DNA from 3 places in the Cytobacillus sp. T106 genome. Region 2 is predicted to be linked to each of the others. Evidence: predicted binding sites of a transcription regulator. Region 2 holds the regulator's gene; each other region holds the start of a gene.
What was found. The regulator LexA, encoded in region 2, represses DNA repair genes until DNA is damaged. The targets are predictions, from matches to a motif close to CGAACATATGTTCG.
Positions count from the first base shown of each region.

Region 1 (7,591 bases), on a different contig from region 2:
TTCCATTTTTATAATTTTTAGATTATTTTAGCATATTTGCACACAAAAAGGACTTGAATTCTCCAAGTCCTTAGAATTTAATATCCATTTCATCGATCGGCCAGTAGCGAAGATTTACCTTTCCTACCACCTGGTCAGCATCAATGCATCCGAAATGCCGGCCATCCCAGCTTTCCAGTCTATTGTCCCCGAGGACGAACAGCTGTCCTTCAGGCACTGTTTCGGTGTGTGCCACTTCCTCCAGGGTAAAATCACCGGTCAGGCGGTCGCCGAGGGTCTCTTTTCTGTATTTTTCAAGGAAAGGCTCCTCCACAAGCTTGCCGTTGATATACAGATGGTCATCTTTATAATCGACCCTGTCACCCGGCAGTCCGATGATCCTTTTAACAAAATCCTCTTTTTCATTTGCATGGAAGACTATGACATCGAATCTTTGCAGCTCTCCGATCTGATAGCCGATTTTATTGACTACCAGTTTGTTTCCATCCTGCAGCGTCGGCATCATGGACCCGCCTTCAACCACATAATTTGAGAAGAAAAACATACGGATAAATACAAAAATGATAATTCCGATCGCGAAGGCCTTTATCCACTCAAGACCCTCCCGCTTAACCTCTTCTTTCACGCGGTCCCCCACCTCCCTGGTTTATTTGCTGCTGTCTTTATCTGCTCCCATATTTATCTTTACTTCAATCCTTTTCCCGACATACCAAAGAATAAAAATAACAGCAAGGACAATCACTGTCCTGATGGGCTGGGTAATCAATGACCTTATATCGTAGCCAATAAAGCTCATGGTAAAAATCATGACCATTTTGCCTGTCAGCACGGCAAGCATATACTGAGCAAAGCTTATTTTGGAAAGCCCGGCCACTATATTCACAATAGCCGACGGGGTAAAGGGAAAACAAAGCAGGATGAACAAAGGGCCAAAGCCATGGCGCTCAATCCAGCTCATCAGCTGCTGCACCTTTGCATGTTTTCTCAAAAAGGTTAATAGCCTCTTCTGCCCGTATGTACGGACAAGATAAAAAACAAGCATGGCCCCAGCGCATGCACCTGCCCAGGATATCAGAAAGCCGAGCCACAATCCAAATGCATTGGCATTTGCCATGACGAACAGAAACAGCGGCAGAAAAGGCAGGAAAGCTTCAAGCATTGGCAGCAATATTCCAGGCAGCGGCCCAAAAGAACGGTAGCGTTCAATAAGATCCATTATATTTTCCAGTGTCAGCCAATCCTTGAGCAAGTCAAAATCCATTGAAAAATCTCCTTAGTAAAAACAATTCGGTATTTATTCTTACCTCTGGCAAGGCGTCTTTACACCACAAATTTATTTATTCTTACCTCTGGCAAGGCGTCTTTACACCACAAATTCCTCCCTGTGCCTATTATTTCGACAAAAATTCGCTGACCGCCTGCCGGTTTTGTTCCAGATTGACCCCAAGGACATCCGCACCTCCTGGAGTTGTTTCATCCCAATAGGAACCTTCAACAGGAACCCTTAATGTCTCAATCTGCCTGCCTTCTTTAGACAGCAGGCTTTTGCCCATATATAAAATGTCTCCGGTATCCATATTTGTATTGATATACGGGGTGACGACACCTACCAGTTTAGGAAGCTTCGGCAATGTCTGGATGCTGGTGAACTGATCGGCAATTTCTGTCATCACCTTCTGCTGCCTCTCCACCCTGCCGAAATCGCCTACAGCATCATGCCGGAAGCGCACATATCCGAGCAAGTGCTCTCCGTCCAGCCTTTGAAGCCCTGGATTCAGCGTTACACCTATATTATCCGACATCTCCTTTTCAACGTCCACTTCGACACCATTCGGAAATGCTTCATCGATAAGCTGAACAAATCCCTGAAAATCGACAATTGAATAATACTGTATATCAATATCAAAGTTCTCTTTGATTGTCTGCCTCAATAACTCTGGGCCGCCATACGCAAACGCAGCATTAATCCTGTTTTTCCCATGGCCCGGGATGTCTACATAAGAATCCCTCATGATGGAAATGATCTTATAGGTCCCCTTATCAGGATGATATTGACCTACCATGATTGTATCGGTCCGCGGCGTTTCTTCCCCGCGTGCATCACTTCCAAGCAGCAGTACGTTCGTGCCCCCGTATTTGTCTGTTTCGCCATTGAATTCATATTTTACTTCATTAGTATTTTTCACTTTATCTTCAGACTGGGCCACACCCTGATTAAACTGGTAGTATGCATAAGCAAGAGTGCCGGCAATAATCAAAAGCAGGAACAACACAGCCAGCTTCCATTTGCGCTTCTTCTTTTTCTGCTTTTTTTCGTATCGATCCGATCTCATCACAATTATCCTTCCATCATATAGTCAGGTCCGCAGCAGCTGTTATTTCCAGCAAGCCTGCAGAACCGCATTTTCAAAGCTCCGGTTTATAAAAAGAATAACCACTTTATATGACTCTGTCTGCGTGCAAAAGGTTTCGTTTGTCCTTCTGACATTTTCTATTTTTCCTTGGCCGCTTGGCATCCTGAAGGACTGGCCTTTATTTTATTGTACACAAAAAACCGCAAAGACTCACAGCTTTGCGGTTGTTTTTCTGGATTATCCTGCTATTTACTGATAAAAAATTACAAATACTTGTCAAACCAGCCTGAGATATAATCAAGGCGGCTGATTCGGAGCGAAGGTTTCCCGCTCCTGGAGAGCTCATGGTTGGATTCAGGGAACCGGACAAAGCTTGTTTCTTTTTTGCGGTGCTTCAGGCTGATGAACAGCTGCTCCGCCTGTTCAATCGGACAGCGGAAATCCTTTTCGCCGTGAAGGATCAGCAATGGCGTATTCATTTGATCGACATAAGCAAGCGGCGAGTGCTTCCATAGCTTTTCAATATCATCCAGCCCCGCTTGGATCTGCCAATCTGTGAAATAATAGCCGATGTCGCTTACTCCATAGAAGCTGATCCAGTTTGAGATCGAGCGCTGGGTGACAGCTGCCTTGAACCTGTCTGTGTGGCCGATGATCCAATTGGTCATGAAGCCGCCATAGCTTCCTCCCGTCACCCCGAGCCTGTCCTGGTCGATGAACGAATATTCTTTCAGCACATAATCGACTGCATCCATCAAATCCTCGTAATCCCTGCCCCCGTAGTCACCTCGGACGGCATCCACAAATTTCTGCCCGTACCCATGGCTGCCCCTCGGATTGATATAGAGTACAGCATAGCCTTTAGCTGCAAGGACCTGGAACTCATGGAAATAGGAATTGGCATACATCGCATGCGGTCCGCCATGGATTTCAAGGACCAGCGGATATTTCTTTCCTTCCTCAAAACCGGCAGGCTTCATCAGCCAGCCATGGAGATCCCATCCGTCAGCAGAAGTAAATTCAATCGGCTCTGCTGCGGAAAGGCCGGTTTTCTCCAGAAACTCAGAGTTGACAGCGGTCAGCTGCTCCAGTTTTCCTGTAGTGATTTCCAGCAGGAACAGGTCACCCGGATGGTCTGGCTTGCTTATAGCCACTACTGCTCTGTCATTATTCCCTCCGGTTGACAGCCCATAGACATGCTGCCTGTCCAGCAGCGCAGGGAACAGCTCTCCTTCAACCGTCCCGTAATAGACTGCAGTGCTGCCATTATCAGTGGCAATGAAATAGAAGCTCCGATTATCATTTGACCAAAGAAGGCCTGGGGAAACGGCTCCCTGCTGGAAGTCGCCGATCGCATAATCCCCGATCAGCAGGTCTGTATCTGCAGTCAGGCAGCGGAGTTCTCTCTGCTCACGGTCATACACCCATGCTTTTGAAAGTGTAGCATTTTCAAACTCCCTTTCATGTCCGATCAAACCAAGATAGCGGCTGTCAGGCGACCAGGTGATATTGCCGAAATAGCCTGTACCCTGGGTGATTTTCTCCTGCTCTTTCGTTTCAAGATTAATCAGGTAGGCATCGCTGCCATATGAAAAATCCTTGTCCCCGCTCAGGTCTGCTGTCACAGCCAAATGCTTTCCGTCCGGCGACCAGCTTTGAAGGCTGTAATCATTTTCCCCCTCTGTCACCTGCTCGATATTACCGGTATCTGTGTCAGCAATGGCAATATGGGTGAATTTTCCGTTCCAGAAGCCCTGGGCATCGGATTTATACCTCATTTTATTCACTTCGAGCGGAGCAGGCTTTTCATCTTTTTCCTCCCCGCCTTCGCGGTCATTAACCGATTCTCCCTCTCCGAGGGAAACAGTAAAGGCGATTCTGGAGCCGTCTGGCGACCATACCGGATTGCCAGCCCCGTTCTTGCAGTATGTAAGCTGGCGGGCCTCTCCGCCCGCTGCGGAAAGAATGTGGATTTGATTTTTCCCGCTTCGGTTAGACACAAAGGCCACCTGGCGTCCATCATGCGACCAGCGCGGCGAATGATTGCGCCATGTGCCGAATGTCCATTGGACAGGAGCGCTTTGATCTTCCGTGTTTATGTAATAAAGATTGGAGCTGTATGCATCCTTTTCCTCCAGGATAACGGTTTCCGTATAGACACAATCCTTGCCGTTCGGCGCCAGCTGGGGGTCGGCCGCTGATTTTAAATGATGCAGATCTTTTGATGCAATGGTGTTTTTTGCCATGATAATCATCTCCCCTTTATATGTAAAACCATTCTACTTATTTCGACAACAGAAATACTTTTCCTGCCTGACTGGCATTTTTTCAGGAAAAATATTTTTTCGGCTCCAAATGAGCTCTATGCCCCAATATGAGGAAGACTGTTATAGAGTGATGCTAAATTCGACTTGCATAGAAGGCAGGGATTCAGTAAAATAATAACGAACAAACGTTCTATTTCTGTTCGGAGGAGCAAGCTGATATGACAAGAATTCCAGAGGATGACCGAAATATTATGGAGCAGGCAATCTATCTTCCTATGGTATTGGTTGTGCTGAACAGGGACATAGGTGTGATTAATAATAGTCCCTTTAAACTCAAAAAGCCTTACCTGAATTTAATTGAGGATACGATGAAATTCATCCAGACAGAGCTGGCAGGCGTAAAGCGCTATATGAAGGATAACCGCCTCCAGGTCCAGGAGATCAAGCGTGATGAAGCATTTACGATGTTCATGTTCCTTTATAAAGGGTATGAAGAGCACCATAATTATTTTAATCCGAGGATCCGCAACAGGGTGCAGGAGCTGATGGAATATTACTTGTTCAAACGCTGGACGATGCAGGAAGAGAGCCGCCTACGTCTGAAGAGGCCAGGCCAGCATCTCTAATTTACCGCATAGGCGCATGCCGGAGGTCACTCGAGCTTCCTGTTCCGGTAGCTCCCGACGGGTTCTGAAGCCCTGTTGAGCCTCTGATTATCTGTGAAATAGAACATCTTCCTGCCATGCCCTTCGATCCGCTGATGAAGCTTTGTCCTTAGATGAGCTGTCCGGAGGAGCTGATTTTCAAATGAGCTGGATGATACAGGGAGGATCAGTGTATGCTTGTTTCCGAATACGACCTTGGTATGTGAGGGATCTGTACGATGGTGGGCTGCAATATGCTCATAAGAGATCCAGATGCAGTCGGGGTTGTTCGGGGAAGTTGTCGGAAAAAAATACAGCAGGTTTGTCGGGTCGATGACAATTGGGACTTTATGCGTCACGCCAATGATATCCTTGGTCGCATCCTTCCGTCCCTCATAAGAGGAGCCAAAGTAGCCGCAGCTTTTTTTGACGATATCAAACGGTTTGAACGGGGACAGGAATTCATCTTCCACCTCAAAGATCCGCGAATAAATTTTTTTGCCGTATATGTGCGGCAGGATGATCATCGTAGAAGGATTTATTTCGTACTCCTCCACCAATCTTTTTTTATGCATATCCAAGTGATTCATCTCCTTTGCTCTTCGTTTCATTTCATTATACCATCTTTATTCCAGATAATTGCAAATTTTTAGTCAATTATTGTCAAATGCCACTGTCACGGAATTAATTTTCTAAAAATTTAAATAATTTAGTTGAATTTTCCCCTGCTCCTCCATATAATATTAAAAAGCAGCAGGGGTGATTTTCATGAAAGAGAAGTCATATGCAGAGTCGATGAAAAAGAACACGATGAACCGCAACCAGCTTAAGGACACGTACGTCTTACACCTCTACATTGAAATGCTCTTGTCGGAAGTCCAGCTGATATCCGAAAAAGAAAAATTGGCCCAAAAAATCGATCAAGCCCTCGATGATCGCAACAAGGCCCTATTCACCCAGCTATCAAAAGAGTACAAAGAATTGAACGAACGATTTGGAAACTAGAAAACTGGAAACCCTCCGGTCCGGCCGGAGGGTCTTCTTTATTATCCACGGACCGTTCAGTGGCCCAAATACTCTACCCTTTTCTCTTTTAAGATCTCAATCTCCCGTTCTGCAGCATCTTTCTCCGTTCTGAGTTCGATTTCGAGGTCCTCAAGCACATTCAGGCATTCCTTCACTTTATCAGCAGAGGCATTGATTTTCTCCTGGACCATCCAATCGGAAAAAATATTATCAAAGAAAAGATCGGCAATGCCCAAAAAGCTTCCCACCTCAAGCTCGGCGGAAATGGAGCGGCCAAGGTCATCAAGCTCCTTCTGCAGCTTTTTCAAGTTGTGCTGTGCGTCATGCAAGGACTCTTTTGCCTTGTCCATATATGACCTTTTCGCCATGGTCGAGAGGAAGTCGCCTCCCGCAAGGTCGAGGAAACCCCAATTTTTCGCGCTCGAAAGCTCGCCATCAGCTTTGCGCAAGGCTTCCCTTGCCTCCACCAAAGCACTCTCAGCTTCCCGTATTTCCTGAATTATCGCTTTCCTTTCCTCCAGCCGGTCTGATAAATGAAAAAGCATATCGCTGACAGCTCCGCCTTCCTGCAGGATCAGACGTTCTTTTTCCAATAGCAGCTCTTTGTACACCGCCCCAGCCGTTTCCAATCCGGCAGCTTTTTCACTGAGCGCGCTGATGTCAGCTTCGTAATCCTTTATTTTCTTCAGGGACTCATCATACAGAATCCTTGCTTTATACGCTTCCTCTTTTTCTTTTTGCAGCCTTTCTTCCTTCTTGCCGCTGAGCATCAGAAAGAATCCTGACAATGATGGGCCTTCTAGCTTATCCGCTTCCTTCAGTTCCTTCTCCCAAGTTTTCTTCAGCCTTTCTGATGAAGCCTTTTCCTGATCATTTTCAGCCATCAGCGCCTCAAGGCGCCTTTTATATTTTTCATACTGCTGTTCCCGCTGTCTTGCTTCAGCAATTCTTTGATCCAGATTCATTACCAGGTCCCCTTTTTTGGTTCGTATAATAATCATACGGATTCGACTGTGAAAAAGATTCAACAAACAAAGAGGCCCCGGCTCGGCCGGGTGCCCCTCTGCTTAACAGCTGTTATTCGCTGCCGGATCCAGTTCTTTTTTTCATTTCATACTCTTCCAGCATGGAAATACGCTCCAGCATGGTCGGATGGCCGTACCGGAAAATCTTCACAAGCAGCGGCGGCTTTACCTGGCTCAAGCCTGCCTTCGTCAATTCCTGGAATGTCCCTATTGCCGCTTCCGGATCATCCGTCATTTCAATGGCATACCGGTCAGCTCTCATTTCCTGATATCTT
Region 1 covers NZ_JBEUMK010000005.1:3,615-11,205, forward strand. Annotated here, with positions in the region: gene lepB (signal peptidase I) at 71-625, opposite strand; gene ABU165_RS11535 (TVP38/TMEM64 family protein) at 647-1,261, opposite strand; gene ABU165_RS11540 (LCP family protein) at 1,392-2,333, opposite strand; gene ABU165_RS11545 (S9 family peptidase) at 2,618-4,609, opposite strand; gene ABU165_RS11550 (YhjD family protein) at 4,840-5,247, shown strand; gene ABU165_RS11555 (competence protein ComK) at 5,274-5,840, opposite strand; gene ABU165_RS11560 (IDEAL domain-containing protein) at 6,034-6,270, shown strand; gene ABU165_RS11565 (coiled-coil domain-containing protein) at 6,327-7,256, opposite strand; gene ABU165_RS11570 (M48 family metallopeptidase) at 7,369-7,591, opposite strand, start outside.
Region 1: the regulator LexA is predicted to act here: its motif matches at 4,800-4,813, upstream of ABU165_RS11550 (YhjD family protein).

Region 2 (7,591 bases):
CCAGGTGGCGCTCAGCCATAGCCATGCCGACTGCCATTGAGATTCCCTGTCCAAGCGGACCAGTTGTCGCGTCAACGCCCTTTGTATGTTTGTATTCAGGGTGTCCGGGAGTCTTGCTTCCCCATTGGCGGAATTCTTTCAGGTCATCGATTGTGAGACCATAGCCTGATAAATGGAGCAGACTGTATAGAAGCATGGAACCATGTCCTGCAGATAAGACAAAACGGTCACGGTTAAACCACTCAGGGTTTGCCGGGTTATGGTTCATGAAACGGCTCCAGAGTGTGTACGCCATAGGAGCTGCCCCCATAGGCATGCCAGGGTGGCCGGAATTTGCTTTTTCAATAGCATCGATAGATAGAGTTCTGATCGAGCTTATGGACAAATCATCGATAGATTCAAACATATACTACATCCTCTCTTTAAAAAAATCCTGCTCAATTAATTTTATAGCGGCTCTTTATTTTACACAACTGAGAAGCTTCTGTATATCTTGTGCATTTTGGAAACCTGTATGTAAAAGAGAACCAAAAAATAAATCCAAAAAGGAACACAGATTTTGTATTCCTTTTTGGCCTGATGCATTAATGAAGGCGCTTCTTCTCGTCCTCACGCAGCTTTTTTATCTTTTTCGGTGTAACGTCATTCCCCTTTGGATCCATGATGGTTACACCTTTTAAGGTTGTGAGCATATTGGAACGGAATGTCTGCAGATACTCGCTGCGAAGCTTTGTCTGTTCCTTTGCCTCTTCATTCGTCAGCCCTGCGGTCTTAGCTTTGTTTGCCAGCTCATTGATTCTGGCCATTTTATCTTTAGGCAGCATAATAACGCTCCTTTTTCATTCATTTCATTTGGCTTTCTCTAGTCGTCTTCCCCTTAGGGCCCTGGTCTAAACGGCCGGAGAATACATCAAATGTTACTATAAAAAAAAGCGTTTGCCAAGGCAAACACTCTTACTCTTCCTGTGCATCTATGTATTCCTGATAGCGCCTGTGCACTGTCGCCTTGGAAATGGGATAGCCGAAGCCCCTGAGAGTTGCCGCGATCTCCGAAAATGTCAGCCTGCTGGCTCTCAGGCGGACAATTTCTTCTATTGGAACCTCGATCCGTTCCCTTCCAGAGTGCTCCCCCAGATTCTTCAGGTTCTTCTCTGGCCTGAATCCTTTGTCCACTGCCCTTTTCATGCCTCTTTTGATCTTGATATTATGCAGCTTGCGCTGATATTCTTCCACCATCGAGACGATATTAAGAACCATGGAATCTGATTCGGAAAGCTGCAGCTCACCATTGTGGGAAATGCTGTAGAGCACAGCGCCCTCTTTATATATGAAGTGAAGCAGGGCGATTTTGGCATTGCCCCTTCCGAGCCTCGTTTCATCCTGGATAAGGACCGCTTTGATGCCTTCATCCTTTATAAGATCAAGAAGCTCGAGTACACCGTCCCTCTCCAGGTCATACCCGCTTGCCTGTTCCCTGATGATCGCGGCTACTTCAAAGCCTTTTTCCCCGGCAAGCGCAGTCAGTTCCTCCTCCTGCCTCTCCAGGGATGTTTCCTGCGCTTCTTTTGTTGTCGATACCCTGCAATAGATTACTGCTTTCATATATGCTCCTTTATGTCATTCACCCGCAAAGTTCTGCAGATCATCCTGCAGCTGCCTTGTATGGCTGTCTGCTTTAACCGGGATCATAATCTGCTCCCCCGCTTGGATTGCACTGCCGGCGATTCCATTCTCCTCTTCCACCCACATTACAAAGTCTTCTGCAGACAGCTTATGCTTGTCCGAAAATTGCTGAGACAGCCCCCATAATGTATCTCCTTCATCAACCGTCACCTTTATGTAGTCTTCTTCACCGAAAATTTTGTCGTATCCGGTAAGCAGCAAAGCCGCCCCAAAGCTTAAAACGATAAGTATAATAGCATATGAGTATTGATTCCACAATTTTTTCATACAAGACACCCCACTGTCAGAATATATGTTCGCATTTCGTTAAATTTATTATAAACCGAACATGTGTTTTCCGTCAACAAAAATTCGAACTTATGTTTGTATCTGTTCCGGGTACATGCTATAATTTAATCAATAATAACCATACGGGGTGCGAATACATGGCTAAAATATCAAAAAGGCAGCAGGATATACTCGAATTTATCAAGGAAGAAGTGAAAGCGAAGGGCTATCCCCCTTCAGTCAGGGAAATTGGGGAAGCAGTCGGCCTGGCCTCCAGCTCGACTGTGCATGGGCATCTTGCCCGCCTCGAAAGCAAAGGGATGATCAGAAGGGATCCGACAAAGCCGCGTGCAATTGAAATCCTGGAGCTTGATGAAACATCTCATATTCCAAGGAATAATGTCGTCAACGTTCCTATCCTCGGGAAGGTTACAGCAGGACAGCCGATCACTGCGATTGAAAATGTAGAAGAGTTCTTCCCGCTTCCTGAAAGCATGGCACCGGCAGCCGAACAGGTCTTCATGCTTGAAATCATGGGTGAAAGTATGATTGAAGCCGGCATCCTTGACGGAGACTACGTCATCGTCCGCCAGCAGCAGTCAGCCAACAATGGCGATATCGTCGTTGCAATGACAGATGAGGATGAAGCAACTGTCAAGCGTTTCTTCAAGGAAAGGGATTATATTAGGCTTCAGCCTGAAAACTCTACAATGGAGCCTATCATTCTCAGGAATGTTTCCATTCTTGGCAAGGTCATTGGCGTCTACCGCCATATCCACTGATTATATGATTCTCTCAGCCCGGGCCATGTGTTGCCTGGGTTTTTTTCTGCCCAAAAACCTTGTGAGCACTAGAATAGTCGCATCTTTGCTGCTTACTTTTTCCTGAAGAGTACATATGTACCATTCGCTGTGCGCTGAAAATTCAGTCGATTTATGCATATCTTTCCTCTCCCGCTCTGTTATATAATAGAGACAGCACCATGATTGACCTAAGGTCGCACCAAAAATACCGGCTTTAGGAGTGTGAGGCAAATGTGGCAGCATGTCGTCTTCGCAATATTCATTGGTGGCCTTGTCGGCGCGGTTGGGCATCTTAAGAAGCACGGGAAGCTGATCATGCCGAAAAGAACAAAGCAATTCATCTATCTAGGCTTTTTGGAGGAAATGGTATTAGGTTCACTCGCCTCAGCGCTGCTTGTGCTTTCATCAGATGCAAGCTCCCTCTTGAAGGTAGCATTCCTGTCCATGCTGGCAGGACTTGGCGGTGAAGCTCTGATCCGCAGCCTTGACCTCATCAGGGCCGAAAAGAAATGAAACAGGAGGAAATGCAGAAGCTATGCTTAAAACAGCAAAAGTAAAGACGTAAGAAGCCTCTCCCGGGAAATTGGGCAGAGGCTCTTTTTATGCCTGAAAACTGTAAACAATCATCTGCATTTCGGTAACCTTTCTGTAACTCTTTTGAAGAGATGGAACGATAATATAAGGTTAGCAAGTGACTACAACTTATTGGAGGCTTTAAAATGAAAAAATTATTATCCATCCTGCTGGCTGCTGTCGCCCTGTTTACTTTCAGCCTTGGCGCCTCGGCCAAATCCGCGAGCGGAGATTTAAGCAGCAAAAAAGCAGTCGAACTGGCGCAGAGCGCACGTGTGCATCACTGGAATGCTATGAACGGACATATCCCATCTAAGAAGAATACAGCCTGCTCCATTAAGACTTTTCAGTACAAAGGCACAGAATATCGCTACCTTTGCAGTGAAATCAATACGAAAGCAAAGCTGACCAAGTACCTTAACGAATCTTTCACCTTAAATGCAATCGATAAAGGCTACAAGAAATACAGATTCATTGAGTATAAAGGAAAAATGGCACAGCCAAATGCCGATGGCGGCAGCCTGCTCCAGTGGAATAAAGCTAAGGCAAAGCTGATCTATTCCAGGAAAGATATCCGCCAGTTTGAATTCACGGTGCCTTACGGCGAAAAGCAGCATGAAAAGAAAAAGGTTACGTTTGTAAAGGTACGCGGGAAGTGGCAAATCAATGCTTTTGATGCAGTGAGATAGTATAAGAAAAGGGAAATACCTTGAACTTTTGTTCAAGGCATTTCCCTTTTTAGCTGGCCGCGCTATTTGTTTATGGCCATTTAGATTATCTGCAGCCTACATTAATCCAGGAATTATAAACCCAAAGCATTTATTTTGATCCCAAATGTACCAATGCCAATTAATTCGCCTTCTTCCCCTAGCAGGGGATATCCTACTATATAATGAGTGTGTACTTCATTGTTATATTCATATTCTGCGAATGTTCCTGATGTTTCTTTGGTATCCAGTACTCTTTGTTTAAGAGAGATCAATTTTTGGGAATCGATGCAAAAGCTTAATTCATCATCCCTTGCACCGATAAACTGATTGACTTCCTCCTGATTGACCGAATCAAAAATCCATGTATATCTCAGATCAAGGTCACTGTGCGCAAGCATGCATTTCGTTCGCGTGAACACCTCTTGAAAGGCGGCTAAATCAGACAATAGAAGCGAAGGGTTTATATCTAAAACCTTAGCAAGGTTCCTGCTTATATCCACACTGGGATTTCTTGTACCAGATTCGATCTGCGAATAATAGGCCCGGTCGATAAAAATCGAGTCTGCCACGTCCGCTTGAGTCAGATTTTTATTTTTTCTAAGCGTTATCAGCCAGTCGCGTTTCATACTATTCCCCCCTCTTTATCATAATACGGCCCCCTTGGTGAAAAGAGAAGGAATAGAACTTAGTCAATGTGTAATTTCAATGAATAACGATTGGCCATTATTTCGAATCCGGATTTTGATTGAGATAAAAAAATCTTTCCATAGGAATCTCATCGTAACTGCAGCCCAATTTCCTTTTTACATGGTCATTCAGTGCACTTTCTATATCTTCCACATAAAAATTCACTCTTACATGGCAATGAGCAAGCGCAAGATGATCAGTAAAGCTTTTTGCCAGCTGATCCAGAGGATATATGTGGTCATCCAGAACTTTTTCCTCTGAGTAAACTTCTGCTTTGATGATGTTCGATCTCATTTCGTCAGATGGCAAACTATCTTCCTGAGAAAAATCATCAGGAGTGCTGGGTCTTTTTTCATCAATGATTATCATTCGATATGTTTTATCATCCAAAAAATGTCCCATGCTTCCAGTTCACTGGAAAATAAACACGTTTGTGGACAACATTACTCGGAACTACGGTCACCAAGGCACAGCCTAAGTAAGGAAGAGTTTCAGCCCTTTAAGGATAAAAGGGCTTTTTTGAATTAGAAAAAGCCCTCTAGAGTGAGAAAGAGCTTTTTCCATTAAAAGAAAAAATAGAATATGCCGAAAGTTAGTGACAATCCAAAGAAAATAGTCATCACCAAGTTAAAGTTATATGATTTATCTTTTTGCTTGGAATGAAGAATAGTTCTTGTTAAAGAAGCAATAAAAATTAGTAATCCCGAAGTCACAAAGAACAATTCGTCCTTACCCATGATTAAGAATGAGGTTGATGCTAAAAAGAGAAAGATGGCAGCTGCTTTTAGCCAGACCGGAGAATTATCCATTTATTACCTCCCTTTTTAGTGTATTATAAGCAATCTTATCGCGGTAGGAAAGAGGAAAATAAACAAACATATTGAGCAAAAAGCAAGCAGGAGAATATATGTGCATCCGGTATGGCCCGGCAGGAGCGCTTTCAAACTAACAAGAAATATGAAAAAGCAAGAATAAACCAATTCGAGGACTGACAGGCATTTTTTAGCGTCTGAGTACTCATATTCCCCACTAGAGGCACTCTGTTGGGCTTTTTCGACCTTTAGAGTGATTCATGTCCTTATCTTGAGGCACTCTACTCAGCCTTGCCCACCATCAGAGTGATTCATATTCTCCTCTTAAGGCACTCCGGTTGGCTATTTCACCTTTAGAGTGACTCATATTCTCTTCTTGAGGCACTCTGCTCAGCCTTCATCACCATCAGAGTGCCTCATATTCTTTTCTTGAGGCACTCTGGTTGGCTTTTTTCACCTTTAGTGTGACTCATATTCTCCTCTTGAGTCACTCTGACCTGTTTCTTCCACCACTAGAGTGACTCATACCCTCCTCTCGAGTCACTCTGAACTGCATCTTCCACCACTAGAGTGTCTCATACCCTCCTCTTGAGTCACTCTGACCTGTTTCTTCAACCACTAGAGTGACTCATACCCTCCTCTTGAGTCACTCTGACCTGTTTCTTCCACCACTAGAGTGACTCCTATCTCCCTCTTGCGGCGAACCGGCCAAATATATGAAGACTGCCCTTAAATCGTAAAAATCGGACCCCTCTTAAAATCAACACAAAAAAACCCCTCAATACCAATGGTATCAAGGGGCTAAATCTATTAATACATCTGAAGGTACTGCTCGCGCTCCCAAGGGTGAACTTGTGTACGGAACATATCCCACTCAATTTCCTTCGCTTCAATGAAGTGTTCGAAGATGTGCTCCCCGAGGGCTGAAACCATGATTTCATTGCTCTTCAGCTGGTCAAGCGCCTGGGCTAGTGTTGCAGGAAGATCTTCAATGCCTTCTGCTACGCGCTCTTCTTTGTTCATCACGTAAATGTTGCGGTCTACCGGTGCAGGAGGAGTCAGTTTGTTCTTGATTCCATCAAGCCCTGCTTTTAATAGCACTGCCATAGCCAGGTATGGGTTGGCTGCCGGGTCAACGCTGCGGACTTCAACACGTGTGCTCATGCCGCGTGATGCCGGGATGCGGATAAGCGGTGAACGGTTCCTTGCAGACCATGCCACATAGCAAGGTGCTTCATAGCCGGGCACGAGGCGCTTATAAGAGTTGACAGTCGGGTTCGTTACAGCTGTGAAAGCCGGAGCGTGCTTGATGATGCCGGCGATGAACTGGCGGGCAGTATCGCTTAGCTCAAGGTTTCCAGTAGTATCATAGAATGAGTTCTTGCCCTCATTGAACAGGGACATATTGCAGTGCATCCCTGATCCGTTTACGCCGAACAATGGCTTTGGCATGAATGTTGCGTGCAGGCCGTGCTTGCGGGCGATTGTTTTAACAACAAGCTTGAATGTCTGGATCTGGTCGCATGCAGTCAGCGCATCAGCATATTTAAAGTCGATTTCATGCTGTCCTGGAGCCACTTCGTGGTGGGAAGCTTCAATTTCAAAGCCCATTTCTTCAAGCTCGAGCACGATGTCGCGTCGGCAGTTTTCGCCAAGGTCTGTCGGCGCAAGGTCGAAGTAGCCTCCGTTATCGTTCAGTTCAAGAGTAGGTTCGCCCTGCTGGTCAAGCTTGAACAGGAAGAATTCCGGCTCAGGTCCGAGGTTGAAGTCTGTGAAGCCTAATTCCTTCATCTCATCAAGGATTCTTCTCAGGTTGTTGCGCGGATCGCCATCAAATGGAGTCATATCCGGGTTGTAGATATCGCAGATCAGGCGGGCAACCTTGCCCTTTTCAGCTGTCCAAGGGAATACAACCCAAGTGCTGAGGTCAGGATACAGAAGCATATCTGATTCTTCAATGCGGACGAAGCCTTCGATGGAAGAGCCGTCGAACATCATTTTGTTGTCCAGCGCTTTTTCAAGCTGGGAAATCGGGATTTCCACGTTTTTGATTGTT
Region 2 covers NZ_JBEUMK010000003.1:127,651-135,241, forward strand. Annotated here, with positions in the region: gene tkt (transketolase) at 1-406, opposite strand, end outside; gene ABU165_RS08300 (DUF896 domain-containing protein) at 585-824, opposite strand; gene ABU165_RS08305 (YneB family resolvase-like protein) at 955-1,602, opposite strand; gene yneA (cell division suppressor protein YneA) at 1,618-1,950, opposite strand; gene lexA (transcriptional repressor LexA) at 2,109-2,732, shown strand; gene ABU165_RS08320 (DUF4257 domain-containing protein) at 2,985-3,266, shown strand; gene ABU165_RS08325 (IseA DL-endopeptidase inhibitor family protein) at 3,473-4,015, shown strand; gene ABU165_RS08330 (helix-turn-helix domain-containing protein) at 4,129-4,662, opposite strand; gene ABU165_RS08335 (hypothetical protein) at 4,760-5,113, opposite strand; gene ABU165_RS08340 (hypothetical protein) at 5,287-5,532, opposite strand; gene glnA (type I glutamate--ammonia ligase) at 6,346-7,591, opposite strand, start outside.

Region 3 (7,591 bases), on a different contig from region 2:
TGTGTGTAATTTTGTGAAAGCTGAGTGCGGATGCTCTCTTCGATCACGGCTGCTTCATTTCGTGCTGCTGTGACAATTGACAGAAGGGGGCCGGAAGCCAGCTCTTCTTCCTCTTCAAGCTGGTCAAGCCTCCGCAGTCCCAAAAAAGCATCAGCTATGGCGCATATCCAGATGATCATGCAGAGTGCCAGAAGAATGGCCAGCATTTTTTTCACTCCCTCCCTGTATTTGGCTCCATTTTAAGGAAAGGGGAGGAGATGTTCAACTTTGGCTATTCTTCTGCCGCAGCTCTTCCGTAATCGCTTTGCCAAGGCGTCCTGACTGCAGGGCCGCCTCTTTGATGCATAACATGAAAGCTTCCTGGACGCCATGGCTGTCGAGCACACGGATACCGGCCTCTGTTGTGCCTCCCGGGCTGGTGACATTCCTCCGCAGCTCTTCTGGCTCTTTATCAGATCGGGCTAGCATGGCCGCTGCGCCTGCCAGTGTCTGGATGATGAGCTCCTTTGCTACAGGCTGATCGAGGCCGGCCTCGGCTGCACTTTTCTCCATTGCTTCCGCCAAATAATAGATATAGGCAGGGCCGCTCCCCGACAGGCCTGTCACTGCGTCCAGCTGTTCCTCCTCCACAAACACCGCCGTCCCGACGGTCTCGAAAATCTCCCTGGCGAGTGCAGCCTGTTCCTGGGTGGCTTTAAGATTTGCCGCCAGGGCTGTGGCCGATTTGCAGACAGCTGCAGATGTATTAGGCATAGCCCTTATGATGGCAGGCTTGAGGCGGGATAGTCTTTCAATGCTCTCCATCGGCACGCCTGCAAGGACAGAAATAATCAGCATACTTTCATTCAGATAAGGAACAAGGCGCTCCATCGCTTCTGCCGCATCCTTTGGCTTCATGGCCAGGATGACTGCTTCCGCTCCGGACATCACCTCCACCATGCTGTGGGTGGCGTGTACGCCATAAGTGCCTGCCATTCTTTCAAGCCGTCCCTCATTGCTTTTATTGGTCACATAAATACGCTCAGCTTTCACAAGCCCATTTTCTATCATTCCTGCAATCAGGGCTTCCGCCATGGATCCTGCCCCGATGACCGCCAGTTTTTTCATAGTGATCAAATCCTTTCTGTTTTTGGTCCGTTAAAAATAAAAAGCCCTCCGTCCAGTAAAGGACGAAAGGCTTTGCTTCCGTGGTACCACCTTCATTCACCAGGCCTGCCATTGTTCAGGTCTGATGCAGCTTAGCGCCCGTTAACGCCGGGACGGGACGTCAGGTTTTCCTGACAGCTCATAAGGTAGGTTCAATGTTCAAGCGGGCGGTGAAGCCTTTCAGCCGGCGGGCTTCACTCTCTTTCGCCATTTCCCATTTACTGGCCCTATTCAACGCTTCGTTCTTTATAAAAAAGATGTTTTTGTGATTATGCAAGAAAAGGAGCGGACCTGTCAATAGGCTTTCATCAGGATTTTTTAAACCACTCAAGAAAAGTTATGTGAAAATAATGACAATTCCTTTGAATAAAGTTAAACTTACAGTATATACTGTCTGCCAATTTTCCAAAGTATACATAGATTCTGTGTTTTTTCCGGCAGCAGCCCTGTTTATTTTCCGCTGAAATGATGGTGCTGCTGGAGAAGCCAGTGTTTTTATATCCATTACTTTATTTAAATATAATTTCAAGGAGTTAAGAAAAATGGCTGAATGGAAGAATGATATCGCGAAGTTAGTCATCCCCACCCCTTTTCCGGTTGGAGATGTGAATGTTTACCTGATTAAAGGCGACAGGCTGACTTTGGTGGACGCCGGCCCCAAAACAGAAGAAGCATGGGAAGCACTGAACCATCAGCTGAAGGAGCTGAAGCTGAAGCCGCAGGATATTGAACAGGTGATCCTCACCCATCACCACCCCGACCATGCCGGCCTGCTTGATTATTTTTCCCCTGAACTCGAGGTTTACGGACATTCTGCAAATGAACGCTGGCTGAACAGGACAGAGGCCTTTTTTGATATGCATGACCGCTTTTACATGGGGCTTTTCCGCGAATTTGGCATTCCGGATGCTTATTTGCCGTTCATTGCCCTGATGAAGAAAACGCTTAGATTTTCCTGCAGCCGCTCTCTTACCGGCTCGATCTGCGAAGGCGATGAACCGCCAGGCCTGCCGGGCTGGAGTGTGGTGGAAACTCCGGGGCATGCACAAAGCCATATAGGCCTTTACCGCGAAAAGGATGGCACTTACATCGGGGGAGACCATCTGCTTGCCAGTATTTCTCCAAATCCTCTCCTCGAGCCTCCGCTTTCTGGAGAAACAGAACGTCCAAGGCCGATGCTTCAATATAATGAGTCACTGAAAAAGCTGCTGGAGATTCCTATCAGCCTTGTTTATTCGGGCCATGGACCTGAAGTGAGCGAAGTTCCCCCGCTGATTGAAAAGAGGCTCGGCCGCCAGCATGACCGGGCAATGCAGGTTAAAGGATGGCTTGAGGAAGGGCCGCTTACTGCCTTCCAAGTATGCCAGAGGCTGTTTCCTGCCGTTTATGAACGGGAATTCACCCTGACTCTCTCGGAGACAGTAGCCCAGCTTGACTATTTGGAGTCGTTAGGAGAAATTGTTATTAAGGAGGAAGACGGCGCCTTCTTTTATACAATTGCTGAATGAGGTGGTTTTTTGCTGTCAGGACGTCTTAGAGAAAAGAATATTGTCATCACCGGGGCATCAGGAGGCATCGGAGCGGAAATGGCTGCCCTTTGCGCGGAAAGAGGAGCGAGGCTGTGGCTTTTGGCGCGGAATCAGGAAAAGCTGGAGGAGATTGCCGGTGCACTTGGAACCCGCTATGGTGCTGAAGTAAATACAGACCGGCTGGATGTTTCGGATACAGATGCGGTCCAGGCCGTTTTCGCCCGGATCCTGGGTGAGTGGGGACATGTCGATGTGCTTGTGAACAATGCCGGCTTCGGGGTATTCCGGGAAGCGCATGAAGCGCCGATCGAGGAAATAAAAGGGATGTTCGATGTTAATGTCATCGGGCTGATGGCCGCAACGAGCATGGTCCTGCCTTCTATGAGAAGCAGGAATAGCGGGCACATCATTAACATCGCATCCCAGGCAGGAAAGATCGCTACGCCAAAATCGAGCGTATATTCTGCCACGAAGCACGCTGTTTTGGGCTATTCGAACAGCCTCCGGATGGAGCTTGCTGATTTCGGGGTGCATGTGACGACTGTCAACCCGGGCCCGATTGCCACTAATTTCTTTAATATTGCAGATGAAAAAGGGACCTATGTGAAAAATGTCCAGCGTTTTATGCTGCAGCCGCGCTATGTGGCAGAAAAAGTGGTGGACAGCATGCTGACGGGCCGGAGGGAAATCAATCTCCCGCGCTGGATGAATGCCGGAAGCACCATTTATGCCCTTTTCCCGCGCCTTTTTGAAAAGGCCGGCCGGCGGGCATTCAATAAAAAATGAGTGCGGTTTTTTTGGAGGGAATTGTAATAGTGCCTCCAGTTTTGCAGAGTTGCTAATAAAACCGGAAAGTTGCTAATAAACGGGAAAATTTGCTAATAAACTGAAAAACTTGCTAATAAAGTCAAAAATCCGCCTTTCGCCAACAAACAGGGCCCTCCAGCAGAGGGTCCTGTTTGTTTTTCATTCTTGCTGTTCTTAAAAGTAAGGAGACCCGGTGACAAATCCATATACCTCATCTTCGACTATTTCGTGCAAATCCGCTTCTGCATCTTCATTTTTCTTCTCCTCAATACGCCTGTAAAGTTCTTCAAATTCCCTGCTGCCAGGCTTGATCAAGCTGCCGTCAAAGCCGTACTGGCCAAGGCAGCCGGCCGCCATTTTGTATATCAATTTTCTGTCCATCGAGATTCCTCCCTCCTGCCATTATAGCCAATCTTTCCCCCAATGGAAGCCCGGGCCGTCAGGCTGCGAAACAATGGAAAAACAGCTTATCTGCTGGCAGGCAAACCGGAATCAAGAAATTCGTCGTAAAATTTCCATTGAATGCGAACGCATATTCGCTTAATATAGTGGGTATAATGAATTAGAACAGATGTTCTTTTTTGGATATCTGAATCTGTAAGCTAATTGGGCCTAAGAGGAATGCAGCCAAGCGCCAAGGGAGAGAAAAGAAATGATCGATTACAGCACGATGCCGAACAACCAAATTTTATGTGTGGATATGAAAAGCTTTTATGCAAGCTGTTCCGCTGTGATGGAGGGCCTCGACCCGCTTGAATGCTATCTTGCTGTAGTAGGTGATAAAAAACGGAAAGGAAGCATTGTCCTCGCCGCCTCCCCGCGGATGAAAAAAGAATTTGGCGTCAAGACCGGAACCCGCTATTTTGAAATCCCGAAAGATCCCCGCATTATCGTGGTAGAACCGAAAATGGCCACCTATCTGAGAATTTCCACCGAGATTACACGTGTATTCCACCGCTATGTCCCGAAGGAAAGCATCCATACTTACAGTGTGGATGAAAGCTTCATCAAAGTTGACGGAGCTGCAAAGCTTTGGGGAGGCGCTTATACCATTGCCGAGAAAATCAAGGATGATATTGAAAGGGAGTTCCAGCTGCCCTGTGCCATCGGCATCGGCCCTAATATGCTGCTCTCCAAGCTGTGCCTTGATCTTGAGGCGAAGCAGAAGGGGATTGCTGAATGGACATACGATGATGTCAAGGAGAAGCTCTGGAAGGTTTCGCCCCTGAGGGACATGTGGGGCATCGGAAGAAGGGTGGAGAAGACCCTGAACGGGATGGGCATTTTCACTGTAGGGCAGCTGGCCCGCTATGATCTGGAAGCATTGGAAAAGAAATTCGGCATCATGGGGAACCAGCTTTACCACCATGCCTGGGGCGTTGATCTTTCCGACATCGGCGCGCCGATCATGGAGGGGCAGATCAGTTTTGGGAAAAGCCAGATCCTGCTGCGCGATTATAAGGAGGAAGGGGAGATCAAGCAGGTGATCCTTGAAATGTGCGAAGAGCTGGCAAGGAGGGCCAGAAACCACCGCAAGGCGGGAAGGACAGTCAGCTTTGGCGTGGGATACAGCCAGGATGAATTTGGAGGCGGCTTCTACCGGTCGCGCACCATCGATCAGCCGACCAATGTCACCATGGATATTTACCGGGTCTGCCTGGAACTTTTTCAGGAAAATTACTCTGGGAAGACGGTCAGGAAAATTTCAATGGCCCTTGGCAATATTGTGGATGACCATGAATTCCAGCTCAGCCTTTTTGACCTGAACAGCTGGAAAAGCAGGGAGCTCGGATACACCGTCGACAGCATCCGCCGCCGTTTCGGATCCGGTGCGCTGCTGCGGGCGATATCATATACTGCGGCAGGGACAGCCAAACATCGTGCTACACTGGTCGGGGGCCATAAAATGTAAGGAGGCAGAGATATGATCCGGGACAGGGGAAGGATAAAATGGACGTCGATGATGCTCCCAGAGCATGTAAAGCTGCTCCGGGACTGGGCGAAAGAGGACACCTATGAAAAGCCGAAAGAACTGGATGAGCAGCAGCTTGAACAGATGAATGAGACACTTGCTGAAGCGATGGAGTTCGGCCAGGCGGTTGCCATCACCCACTTCCGCACTCACCGTCATGAACTCGTAATCGGAAACATCCACTATTGGGATGAAATCGGCCAAAAGCTTCATGTCATAGACCATTTTGGCGAGGTCCACCGCATCCCGCTGAACACGGTTGCCGATGTCAGGGCCGCCGGGGAATAGCGGCAGGAAAAGAGAATGGATTTGCGCAGGGGGAGCACCTTAAAGGCAGGAGGTGTTTCTTATGCCAAGAGGCAAAGAGCTTGAGCAGCTGCCCATGTCCAATATTGCTCCGGGAGCAGGGTCGGATAAAGGAAGGTTTAACCGCCATTCGCTCAGCGGAATGGAGCGGAAAGACCAGCCCCGTCCGGAAGATGCCGGGAAAAGCCAGCCTTGATCCGGCAGAGCTGTCACCTGCCGGGTTATTCCCATACCGGCGGGCCGGCTTGTCCAGCAGGGCGGAAGTGCTGAGCACATGAAAAGGTGGAATGCCTGCTTTATGCTAGAATGGGATTATGAAACGAAAGCAGGTGATTTTCCCATGAAAATTGCAGTCACTAGAACAGCACAGGAAAAACTCAAAGAAAAAACAGCCGGAAAAGAAGGCTATTTAAAATTAAAATATGATACAGAAGGCTGCGGCTGTGTTGTCAGCGGCGTAAGCGCCTTATGGCTGGTGGATGGAGTGGATTCCGGCGACAGGGAAATCAGCACCGAAGCCGGCAGCATCTATATAGAAAAATCAAAAGAAGTCTTTTTCGATGAAAGCATGACAATCGATTATTCCGATCAAGCCAATTGTTTTCAGCTGAAAAGCCCGAATCAATACTTGAATCCGAGAATGAGCTTCATTAATAAGATTTCCTGAGGCAGGCCGCAATGCGGTCTGTTTTTTTGTAGTTGAAGAATTTATAAATTGGAAGACTTGTGGATAATTTTCAATTCTTGATCCACGTCCAGCAGCAGCGCCGAAGTCATAAGCCGAACCTCCCAAAAAGGCAAAGAACGCCTTTCCGGGAGGTTCGTCTTGGGGCCCCCAGGAAGCTGGTCATGCAGATGTTGCCACAGGACGTGGCGTTCTTAGTCTGCGTTCCTTAAGGTGATCAAGGCGCTTGCGCTTTTGTTCCGGCTCAAAACTCAAAATGGAATTTTTTATCAATTCAGGTTTCAAAAAAGCCGAATAAGGCTAGAGAACCATAGCACACCTTGGCGCATGTTACAGGCTGTTCCTTCATTTAATGATAAAAGAGATGCTAAAGGGGGCGGGAGAATGAAGAAAAAGGCAAGCTTATGGATCATGCTGGCGGCCATCTTCCTTGCAGCATGCCAGCCTAAAACCTTCGAGGAAACGATGAGTACAGAAGTGCCTTTCAATGTCCAGAAGGTGATACATAAAGAAAAGGTGAAGGGCGGCACGGTTGTGTTGTATCTGACAGAGCAGGAGCGGGAAGCGGACAATGGGGCGGAAAAGGTGCAGGCAGTTGCCGCCGCCTATCTGCAGGAAAGCAAGAAGGCCGGCTGGAAGAACGCGGGCCATAACCATTGGGAGTATAAGCAGAACGATCATATGACGGTCTATCCGGAAACCTTCTATCAGTATGACACAGAAGGCAATCTGAAGCATAAAGTGCCGATTGTGTTTGGGCGGATCCTGAACAATGACATAACAGCAGTGGAAGCGGGAAAGAAGGATTCATTCCAGCCGGCGAAGCTGATAGAGACGGAAGAGGGGCGCTTTTATTTTGCGGCCGGTGAGTTCGAACTCGTGAGGGGCCTGTCTGCCGAGGGGAAGGCCGTCAGCCAGCAGAAAAACAGATAGTGACGGCGGCTGTTATGCTGCGGGAGCATAAAGGGAGGAGGCTTTCAAAAAGCCTCCTCCCTATCTGTTTAAGAACCGGCGGCCATCGGCCCCTTTTTAAAAATATAGTCTTCAAGAAATTCGTCGATGGCTTTCTCATAGTCATTGCGGTTTTCATTCAAGGACTGGGCATGGACCCCGTTCATGGCAAGAAACAGTTTTTTCGGGCCGGGC
Region 3 covers NZ_JBEUMK010000001.1:571,161-578,751, forward strand. Annotated here, with positions in the region: gene ABU165_RS02815 (glycosyltransferase family 2 protein) at 1-206, opposite strand, end outside; gene proC (pyrroline-5-carboxylate reductase) at 262-1,107, opposite strand; gene ABU165_RS02825 (MBL fold metallo-hydrolase) at 1,689-2,654, shown strand; gene ABU165_RS02830 (SDR family NAD(P)-dependent oxidoreductase) at 2,667-3,461, shown strand; gene ABU165_RS02835 (YqzH family protein) at 3,657-3,863, opposite strand; gene ABU165_RS02840 (Y-family DNA polymerase) at 4,135-5,394, shown strand; gene ABU165_RS02845 (YolD-like family protein) at 5,407-5,742, shown strand; gene ABU165_RS02850 (hypothetical protein) at 5,804-5,956, shown strand; gene ABU165_RS02855 (iron-sulfur cluster biosynthesis family protein) at 6,101-6,427, shown strand; gene ABU165_RS02860 (hypothetical protein) at 6,830-7,378, shown strand; gene ABU165_RS02865 (alpha/beta hydrolase) at 7,447-7,591, opposite strand, start outside.
Region 3: the regulator LexA is predicted to act here: its motif matches at 4,008-4,021, upstream of ABU165_RS02840 (Y-family DNA polymerase).